Regions from separate parts of the Paenibacillus agaridevorans genome, predicted to be linked through region 3. Evidence: a T-box and tRNA genes for the amino acid it is inferred to sense, from the RefSeq annotation. Region 3 holds a T-box; the other regions hold tRNA genes.
The links. The T-box of region 3 lies ahead of leuS (leucine--tRNA ligase). A T-box ahead of a tRNA ligase gene usually reads a tRNA of that ligase, here a tRNA-Leu.
Positions count from the first base shown of each region.

Region 1: it has a tRNA-Leu gene. The T-box ahead of leuS (leucine--tRNA ligase) is inferred to sense a tRNA for this amino acid. The anticodon was not compared.
Region 2: it has a tRNA-Leu gene. The T-box ahead of leuS (leucine--tRNA ligase) is inferred to sense a tRNA for this amino acid. The anticodon was not compared.

Region 1 is NZ_CP075889.1:1,476,471-1,479,747, reverse strand. It holds gene KJW29_RS05765 (carbohydrate ABC transporter permease) at 1-524, opposite strand, end outside; gene KJW29_RS05760 (ABC transporter permease) at 543-1,514, opposite strand; gene KJW29_RS05755 (tautomerase family protein) at 1,521-1,703, opposite strand; tRNA gene KJW29_RS05750 (tRNA-Leu) at 1,922-2,008, shown strand; gene KJW29_RS36710 (TFIIB-type zinc ribbon-containing protein) at 2,680-3,249, opposite strand.
Region 2 is NZ_CP075889.1:1,524,553-1,527,829, reverse strand. It holds gene KJW29_RS05940 (N-acetylmuramoyl-L-alanine amidase family protein) at 80-769, shown strand; gene KJW29_RS05935 (divergent polysaccharide deacetylase family protein) at 734-1,621, opposite strand; tRNA gene KJW29_RS05930 (tRNA-Leu) at 1,819-1,902, shown strand; gene KJW29_RS05925 (GyrI-like domain-containing protein) at 2,048-2,686, opposite strand; gene KJW29_RS05920 (aldose epimerase family protein) at 2,744-3,277, opposite strand, start outside.
Region 3 is NZ_CP075889.1:2,968,451-2,971,727, forward strand. It holds gene leuS (leucine--tRNA ligase) at 1-1,460, opposite strand, end outside; T-box leader at 1,522-1,747, opposite strand; gene KJW29_RS12710 (GNAT family N-acetyltransferase) at 1,858-2,622, opposite strand; gene KJW29_RS12715 (hypothetical protein) at 2,610-2,939, opposite strand; gene KJW29_RS12720 (YwbE family protein) at 2,971-3,171, opposite strand.

The DNA.
Region 1 (3,277 bases), 1.5 Mb from region 3:
TCGATTCGCGCTGCATCGATAATTTCCGTCGGCAGCTGCGCGAAGAAGGAACGAAGCACGAACAGGTTGAACGCGCTGATTGCCGTCGGCAACATAAGCGCCCATAACGTATTCGTCAAATGAAGCTCGCGCATCAAGATGAACTGCGGAATAAGCGGCGCGCTAAAAATCATGGTCAACAGAATCAGAATGAGAAGCAGACGGCGTCCAACGTATTCCTGCCGCGAGAGCGGGTATGCCAGTGTGGATGTTGCCGCCAGGTTAATGGTCGTACCCACTACCGTAATATAAACGGAAATGGCGAACGCGCGCCAGATGGACACATCCTCGAATACATATTTGTAATAATGCGTCGTAAATTCGACAGGCCAGAACATGACCTCGCCGCGGTCAATTGCTCCTCCGCTGCTGAGCGATTGCGCGATGACGTTCATAAACGGCAGGAACATCGTCAAGCCGAGCAGCGTCAGAAACAGATAATTGGCGATCAGGAATATCTTCCTGCTTACGCTTGCGTGTCTCACCTCGTGGTCACCCCTTCGTTAATACAGTGATTCTCCGGTCGCCTTCTTGCTGAGCGTGTTCGCGATGAGCAGCAGGAACAGGCCGACTACGGATTTAAATACGCCAATCGCCGTTGCGTAGCTGAATTGCAGCTGCTTGAGGCCGGCTTTGTAAATATACGTGTCCAATATTTCGCTATTGCGGATGTTGAGCGGATTCTGGAAGACGAACACGCGCTCGAAGCCGTAATCCAGGAAGTCGCCGATCTTGAGCAGGAACAGAATCGTTATGACTGGCAGCAGTGCCGGGATCGTAATGCTGAGCGTCTGCTTCCAGCGTCCGGCGCCATCAATCTCCGCCGCTTCGTACAGATCGGGATTGATGCCCGCGAGCGCCGCCAGATAGATGATCGTACCCCAGCCGACATCGCGCCATAATCCCGAGCCTACGAGTACGCTCCGAATGTAGGAGTCGTCTCCAAGGAAGTAGATGGGATCGATGCCGAACCAGCCGAGCACTACATTAAGAACACCGGATTCCGGCGACAGAATGCCGACGAAGATACCGCTTACAATTACCCAAGACAAGAAATGCGGCGCGTACATGATCGTTTGGATGATTTTTTTGTAAAGCATGAGCCTTACCTCGTTCAGCAGCAGCGCGAGGATGATCGGCGCGGTGAACGCGAACAGAATGTCGTAGATGCCTAACAACAGCGTATTCTTTAAAATGTTGAGGAAGTCGTAATGCGAGAACATCCGCTCGAAGTGCTTGAGCCCCACCCACTTGCTGCCCGTTATGCCGGTAAACAGATTGAAGTCCTGGAAGGCTATAACGGAGCCCATGAGCGGTACGTACTTGAATAACAGAAAATAAAACAACCCCGGCAATGATATGAAATACAACGCCTTATACTTCCACATATAGCCAAGCAGCACGTGGCCTCCGCCCGATCTTATATTAGGGGATGGCGCTGCTCCCGCTCCCCTAGGTTCCAGCTTACTGGCCATCCTTCTTCACCTCTTGTTCCTCAGATTAGCAGGCGCATTGTCGTCGATCGAAATTTCGTTAAACTCGATCGTTATAAATGCTGGTTCTCTCTCGATGATACGCGACAGCTCCTTCGTGAACACTTGGACAATCTCTTCTTTTTGATCGTCCGTACGCCCTTCGTACATGCGGATTGAAATATGCGGCAAGCTGAGCCCTCCGTTTCGATAGTAAAGTTGCAAGCTGATTTATTGGTTCACCGGCATACCTTAATCCTACGGAGATGACGTTCATCGGACAATGGAATGGCTTTGCGGAGCTTGTGTTTTTTTTAGGTCGGGGAAAGTTCGGGGAGATAATGAAATAAAAACTTGACCTTTTATCGGGTCGTGTGATATATTATTTTCTGTTGGCGCATTCAACATATGCGGTCGTGGCGGAATTGGCAGACGCGCTAGATTCAGGTTCTAGTGGTGTAACAGCCGTGGAGGTTCGAGTCCTCTCGACCGCACCAACCTTTATATCAACAAGTTCGCGAATTGGCTCTTGGAGCAATTTTCGAACTTTTTTTGTGTCCAAAATCTTAATTTGAACTTTGATGGAAGGCTTAAGTTATCACAATCCCTCCAGCGGGTCCTGGAACCCGTTTTTTTCGGGCTATTGCAACCAAAGTTACTCCGCCAGACTCAATAACCCGACTTTCTCGGGTTATTGCAACCAAGCCTGCTCCGCCTGGCTCAATAACCCGACTTTCTCGGGCTATTGCAACCAAAGTTACTCCGCCAGACTCAATAACCCGACTTTCTCGGGTTATTGCAACCAAACCTGCTCCGCCTGGCTCAATAACCCGACTTTCTCGGGCTATTGCAACCAAAGTTACTCCGCCAGACTCAATAACCAGACTTTCTCGGGTTATTGCAACCAAAGTTACTCCGCCAGACTCAATAACCAGACTTACTCGGGTTATTGCAACCAAAGTGACCCAACTGCTCTCTGGAACCCGATTTTTTCAGGCTGCAGCACGCGAAATTACTATAGAGCCTACGTCCGGTGGTTTGCAGCCAGCCCTGCTTGGCCTACAATCGCCAAAAAACCTCTTAAATCCGATTACACAGATTTAAGAGGTTTTTTTGATTCCGGCAGATGGTTCATCCTTTATTCGACCCCAATACAGCTTCAGCTCAATTAGTCGAACAAATCGCCGAAAACGTCCAGCATCGTTTTTTTCTTCTTGTACGGACGACCGTACTTATCGTAGCCGTACTTGCTGTTCTTTTGTCCGTATTCATAACCCTGTCCAGGAGCAGAGCCATAACCCGGCTGGCCGTAACCAGGCTGGCCGTACTGGCCCGGAGGCTGCTGATAGCCGGGATTGCCGCCCTGCGAAGGCGGCGGCTGGTAGCCGCCTCGCCCCGTCCCATCGTAACCCGGAGCTGACCCGTAGCCCGGACTTGTCCCGCCTGCGCCTGGAGCAGGCGCGCCGCTATAACCGGCTTGTCCGCCAGGATTGTTGCCGAACGCGCCGGCTTGACCCTGATCTACATTTGGCGGTGCCTGTACGCCACCTAAACCCGTGTTCTGGATTTCCTGCTCCATCCTCTCGTAGTCGTCGCGCACCTCGCGGACGCCCTGCAGCAGCTTCTCCAGCTCGCCGCGATCCAGCCATACGCCCTTGCAAGCCGGACAGACGTCGATGAGCACATCCTCCTTCTGCACTTCCTTCATTCGCACATCATCGCATACTGGACAATTCATGGAATCACTCCTCCTATTTTGTGGTGAT
Region 2 (3,277 bases), 1.4 Mb from region 3:
TGTATGAGATTACCTCCGAACAGCCACGCTAACGTCAAATAAATCATTCTGATTCGGTCGCAGGAGGTTGACGTTGATCATGATTCGATTTTTGCTGACACTGCTTGTATTATTTATGTTTATGGTTCATCCCGTTGCGTCGGCCGCCTCGTTCCCTTCCCAATCCAGCGATCGCTGGGCATTGCCATCGACGACTGTCATTATTGACGTTGGGCATGGCGGAATCGACGGCGGAGCATCGCATGGCGATCTGCTGGAAAAAGACATTAATCTAGCCATCGCGAGCAAGCTTTATTTGTTATTGCGAAGCCGAGGCATTGCCGCCGTCATGAACCGGACAGGCGACTATGCGCTCAGCGACGATAATCGCTGGCACCGTACAAGTTCACGGCATAGGCGCGACCTTTCGCAGCGCCGAGGATTAACAGAAGAGATCGGCAGCGAGCTGATGGTCAGCCTGCATGTAAACTCGGCACGCAACAGCAGGAAACGAGGTCCTCTTGTCCTGTTTCAGAACACAGGCGAAAGCGCCTTGCTCGCCTTCTGCCTTCAGGAAGTTCTTAATCGACAGCAAAATACTTCCGAGCTCCCGCGTGAGGGTAAACCATTTTATTTGCTGCGGAGAGTGGAGCAGCCTTCGGTCATTGTCGAGATGGGCTTTATCAGCAATGATCAGGATCGGAGCATGTTAACCGATTCACGCAAGCAACTGGAGATTGCCGAGGCGATCGCTTCAGGGATTGGGCACTACCAATGGGTCGCCAATTGAAGCACCTATAAGCTCCGACAGCTTTAAGATCTTTGCTTCCGCCTGCAAGCCCGGAATGGATTGTTGCAGCACAGCTGCCGTCTTGAGACCCGGGGAACCGACATGACCGATCGTAATGGTATGATTATGGGTCTCCATATGCTTGCGAATAACGTTAACTTGCCTGGATATGTGCTCAGCCGTATAGACATCATCGAGAAACACATTGTTCTCGAGTACGGGTAAACCAATCTCCTGGGCCAGCTTGGCAACTACGGAGCGGTAGTTCGTCTTGCTGTCCAGAAAGAACAGTCCGCGCTCTTTGCATACGGTTAGCACAATGCGCATGATACGTTCGTCTGCCGTTATTTTGGAGCCCATATGATTGTTCATGCCGACGGCATGCGGCACATCCGCAATAGCAGCCTCTACTCTCTCCCGCACTTCGGCATCGCTAAGATCGGCGGTAATGGCGCCAGGGCCCAGCCAACTCTTTTTGCCATGATTCGGCTCCATAGGCATATGAATCAGCACGTCATGTCCGAGCTTGTAAGCTGCTTCGGCATCCTTCTTTGTCGTGGACAAAAATGGCATGACGGCAGCGGTGATTTTTACCGGCAGCTTCAGCATCTCCTCCGTACCAGCCATCCCGTTGCCGAAGTCGTCGATAACGATCGAGACCGTTTTTTCGGTTCTATCGGATGGCTGACGCGATTCAGACGGTTGATCGACTGCGGCTGTAAGCGTTGAGGGTTGCAAAGCAGCCGTTATAGCTAGAGTCATGGTGAGCGCGGTTGCAGCCCGTTTCCATCTGGGCATCATCCTATTCGTATACTGCACTTGCGGCGATTGACTAGTCTTTTTTCTATTCATTGTTCCGCTACCCCCTAGGGTCAATTTTCTTTTTCCATCATCGATTCCTTCATTTACCTTTCCACGATTTTGCAGGATTTATGTACCATGACATTTCGCAGGGAAAATGATGGAATAAGCTGAAAATTTAAACTTTAGCGTTGGCGTTGACTTCCACTTGGAAGCCATGCTATTATAAATCTCGTTACTTCAGGCATGCGGTCGTGGCGGAATTGGCAGACGCGCTAGATTCAGGTTCTAGTGGTGTAACAGCCGTGGAGGTTCGAGTCCTCTCGACCGCATCAACATAAAAGTCCAAGCTCGTGAGCTTGGACTTTTTATATTTTTACCGGACTAATTAGGTCGTTCTCCTCGATGATCTCTCCACGAATGCCGAGGCGTCCAGCCTAACGTTTTCTTGGCCAATGCATGGCTGACGATCGCTATTTATTCGTTTTTCTCCACTCGGAAACGAAGCACGGTACGAAGCTTGTCCGCCTGTGTTTTCCTTGGGTCGGATATGTATATTTCCTTATGAACCTTCGAGATTCGCTTTAACCCGTGCTCATCGCAGTACCGCTCCATTTTCGCGAAGCTTTGCGGTTCATCGTCATATGAGCCGTGGTGCATCATCTGAAGGCACAAACCTTCCTCCTGCTCGCCGAATATAACCTTGTCCAGCAAGACATGAGGCTTCTTCGCTTTTACGGTTTTCAGCACATCCATCGCCAGCGGTTCCGTAACGAAATCCGGCTGTCTGATCATGATCGTATACAGAAGTTTATCTTTGTCCAGTACCTCTAATCCTCGTGCCTCTACCGCGAGATCCCATACTCCCTCTAAAGGGAATATCGTATATTCGTAATACCCTTCCGGCGCCACGCCCTTTTTGGGCAGCATCTTTACCCCATACGACAACGAGTACAAGACTCCGACGGCTTCCCGGAATGGTTCGTAATTGGGATTGCCCTCTCCGCTGATCATAAAATACCTGAAGACAGGAACCTCGATAATGGTCGGCTCCTCCTTCGGCAGATACAAAGATTTGTCGTTCTTTTTCCATTCGTATTTCACGGTCACCGGCATTCAACTCCGAATCATTTTTCTCCATTATAGAACATTTGTTCCTATTTTGTCAAAAAATTAACTCACCGTTACTTCGAAGGTCAGCCAAGAACTAACAGTATGCCTGGGCGGAAAAACGATAGTTTGACCGGCTTCCGCCGCTTCGGCAAGCTTCAGCTTTGGAATCACGTTAAACATCTCCAGACCGATATTGTATTCGCAGCCATAAAAAGGAGCGCCGCTCGCAGGCTGGAAGTTTTGCCAATACCATAAATAAGGCCAGGTATTACCATCCCACGAGACGTTTAAGCAAATCCCATCCTCCGGTCTTCGCAGCGTGTAACGATAATCCGGCGCCTCTATATACAATAAATCTCGCGCTGTACCCGACGCAGCCATTTGCGATAGATCAATGCTTTGTCCCTCCTGCTTTGCGTGCGGCCAGCTCCAGCGTTCTCCGCTAACCGGATTGCAAACAACGGCGCCTTCCGAAAACTCGACCTTGGTTGCCCCAGTAAGGAACGGCTTGCCATAGGCCAGATGATGCCCCCAATTAGCATGCAATTCGACCGTTGGCGATTCATTCGTTATTTTTTCATTGATTCTAAAAAT
Region 3 (3,277 bases):
CCCGTCTCCGGATCGATGGTGTTCACCCAGTCCGTCACGTTCGCCAGCGGCGATTCGCCTGTGCCCGACGGTTTGATCGCGTCGACATCCGGCAGCAGCAGCGGCAATTGATCTACCGGCACCGTCTTCATCGTGCCATCCTCCAGATGAAGAATCGGAATAGGCTCGCCCCAGTAACGCTGGCGGCTGAACAGCCAGTCGCGCAAACGGTATGTCACTTTGCCCTGACCTTTGCCGGTCTCTGCCAAATGTTTAATCATCGCGCTAATAGCGTCTTCGTTATTCAAACCGTTCAGGAAGTCGGAGTTGACGTGCGGACCTTCGCCCGTATACGCTTCTTTTTCCACGTCCCCGCCGGATACAACCTCGATGATCGGCAAGCCGAATTGCTTCGCGAATTCCCAGTCGCGCGTATCGTGGCCCGGAACAGCCATGATTGCTCCCGTGCCGTAGCCTGCAAGCACGTAATCGGCAATCCAGATCGGGGTTTTCTCGCCGTTTGCCGGATTAATCGCATAGGCGCCAGTGAATACGCCGGATTTCTCCTTCGCCAGGTCGGTACGCTCCAGATCGCTCTTGCGGGCTGCAGCTTCCTGATACGCCTTAACCGCATGCATCTGCTCGTCTGTCGTAATTCCTGCGACAAGTTCGTGCTCCGGCGCAAGTACGCAATACGTCGCGCCAAAAAGCGTGTCGGGACGCGTCGTAAAGACAACCAGTGCAGAGTCGTGTCCCTCGATGTCGAACGTTACTTCGGCGCCTGTCGACTTGCCGATCCAGTTCCGCTGCATGTCCTTGATGCTCTCCGACCAGTCCAGCTCCTCCAGATCCTCCAGCAGTCGCTCCGCGTATTCGGTAATTTTCAGAATCCACTGACGCATCGGCTTGCGGATAACGGGATGGCCCCCGCGTTCGCTTTTGCCGTCGATGACTTCCTCGTTCGCCAGCACGGTTCCGAGAGCGGGACACCAGTTGACCGGAACTTCGGCCACATAAGCCAGTCCCTTGTTATACAGCTGGATGAAAATCCATTGCGTCCATTTGTAGTAGTCGGGATCCGTCGTGCTGAATTCGCGGTCCCAGTCGTAAGAGAAACCAAGCGATTTGATCTGGCGGCGGAAGTTGTCGATGTTTTTGAACGTGATATCTCTTGGATGCTGCCCGGTATCGAGCGCGTGCTGCTCCGCCGGCAGGCCGAACGCGTCCCAGCCCATCGGATGCAGGACGTTGTAGCCCTTCATCCGCTTGTAGCGGGATACGATATCCGTCGCCGTATAACCTTCCGGATGGCCGACGTGCAAGCCTGCCCCGGATGGGTAAGGGAACATATCCAGCGCATAGAATTTCGGCTTGCCGCTGTCTTCCTTCGTTTGAAAAGTTTTGTTGCCGTCCCAATATTGCTGCCACTTCGGCTCGATCTCCAATGGATTGTAGCCATGGCGCTGCTGCTCTTGACTCATGTAACTTCCTCCTAATCAGGTCTGAAAACTAAATAAAACCTCCCGCCCCCAGCGGATTAACGCTAGGGACGAGAGGTCATTCTCCCGTGGTACCACCCTAGTTAGCGAAGGCATTCTTTGCCGTTCGCTCACTTGATGTCCTTAACGCGGACATTACGGCGGGCTTCGCGATTAACGATCCCGCAGCTCCAAGGCGAGCTTCCCCGCGCGCATGGGTCCGGCTTCCACCAACCGCCGGCTCTCTAGGCCCCCGCTACGCAAGTACTGTTCCTCTTCAACGCTTTATACAGAGGTAGTTCAAAAAGTTCGCTTTTGATCACGATGCCTGGAAAATTTTTGAACTCTCATATAAGGCAAATCAATTAAATCAAATTATATAAGGTACGCCTTGGCAGTGTCAAGCTTTACCGTTCGTGCCGATTCTATACCAATACTCGTACACCGTCTCGAAGCCGAGTTTGTCGTACAGCCCATTCGCCGCGGCATTGTCCCGCACGACGAGCAAATACCCCATCCTCGCCCCTTGCTTATGCGCGTAGCGGAATAACCCCCGCGTTATCGCTTCTCCGAAACCTCGCCCCCTTGCTTCTGGCGCCGTCACGATATCGTACAGTCCCGCCCAGCCATCCTCTATGACTGCGAGGCCGCAGGCGACAGGCCTCCCGTTCTCCTCCAGCATGGCGAAGCCTTGCTTCAGAGGACGGTTAGCGAACATGCGGCGCGTCGTCTCCCGTTGGCCCGGGGTCAGCTTTTGGAGCTCCGTAACGGCGTCCAGCCATGCCTCGGTTATCTCCCCGGTCAAAGTCAAGTCTTCGCGCGAGGGTGCCTCGATACCGGCCAAGGGCGCCGTCTTGACCAGCGTATGGTCAATCTTCCCGTACCTTCTGCTCTGCAGCCTGTCGTCCAGATCCCCGGGATGCACGAAAGGCGTCACCTTGAATACCGGCGCCAACCCTCTCGAGCGATACAACGCTTCGCAAATCCGGATTTTCTCGTCCGCCTCCGGAAAACCGTCATAGATCGCGCTGACGGAGTTGGACCGTTTCGTGTAGCCGTCCGCGAAGCGGACCAGCCAGCCGCCAAGCAGTACGGTCTGGAGCGCCGGCCAGCCATTAAGGCTGATCTCCTCGAGCCGCTTGTATTCCGCCGCTATCGCTTCCATCCCTTCGTCTCCCCCTCCAACAGCCGGAACCGTTCAAGCTGATCGTATAATTTCTCTTTGGTTAGTATCTCGACCTGTTTGCCTCCTATGAGGTCGAAGTGAGGATAGTCGTCGCGGGCATGGATATGTTGCGGCGGAAGACCGTTCTCCACGCACCAGCGGGACAGCTTGTCCAAGTCGGAACAGCCGACCTTCGTGACGGTTGTCATCCATGGAAATTTGGGGTCCAGCCAATAATGTGTCAAGAAAGCGATTTCGCCGCGGGCGACGGCCGCCTTCCATTGCTTCATCTCGTCTCTTTTAATGCCGAACGCCAACCGCCGCGCCTCCCCGATCTGAAATTTGATATTAAGGATTCGTCAATATTTCCTTCACTCTGCCAACCTGCCCGTCCGTCAGACGGACCTTGATGCCATGAGGATGGTTCGGCGAATTCGTTAGCAGCTCTTTGACAACGCCCTTCGTCAGCTTGCCCGTTCTCTGGTCTTGCTTCAGCACGATATTGACTTCAAGCCCCGGCTTGACGTTGGCCCGGATCGTTCCATTCATGATGCGTATTCCTCGCTTCCTTTATCTTCGCCTCATTTTATCATAGCAAGTTTCAAGATGCACTCGACCCTCCGAACTGTTATACTAGCTAAAGGTTGTTCAAAAA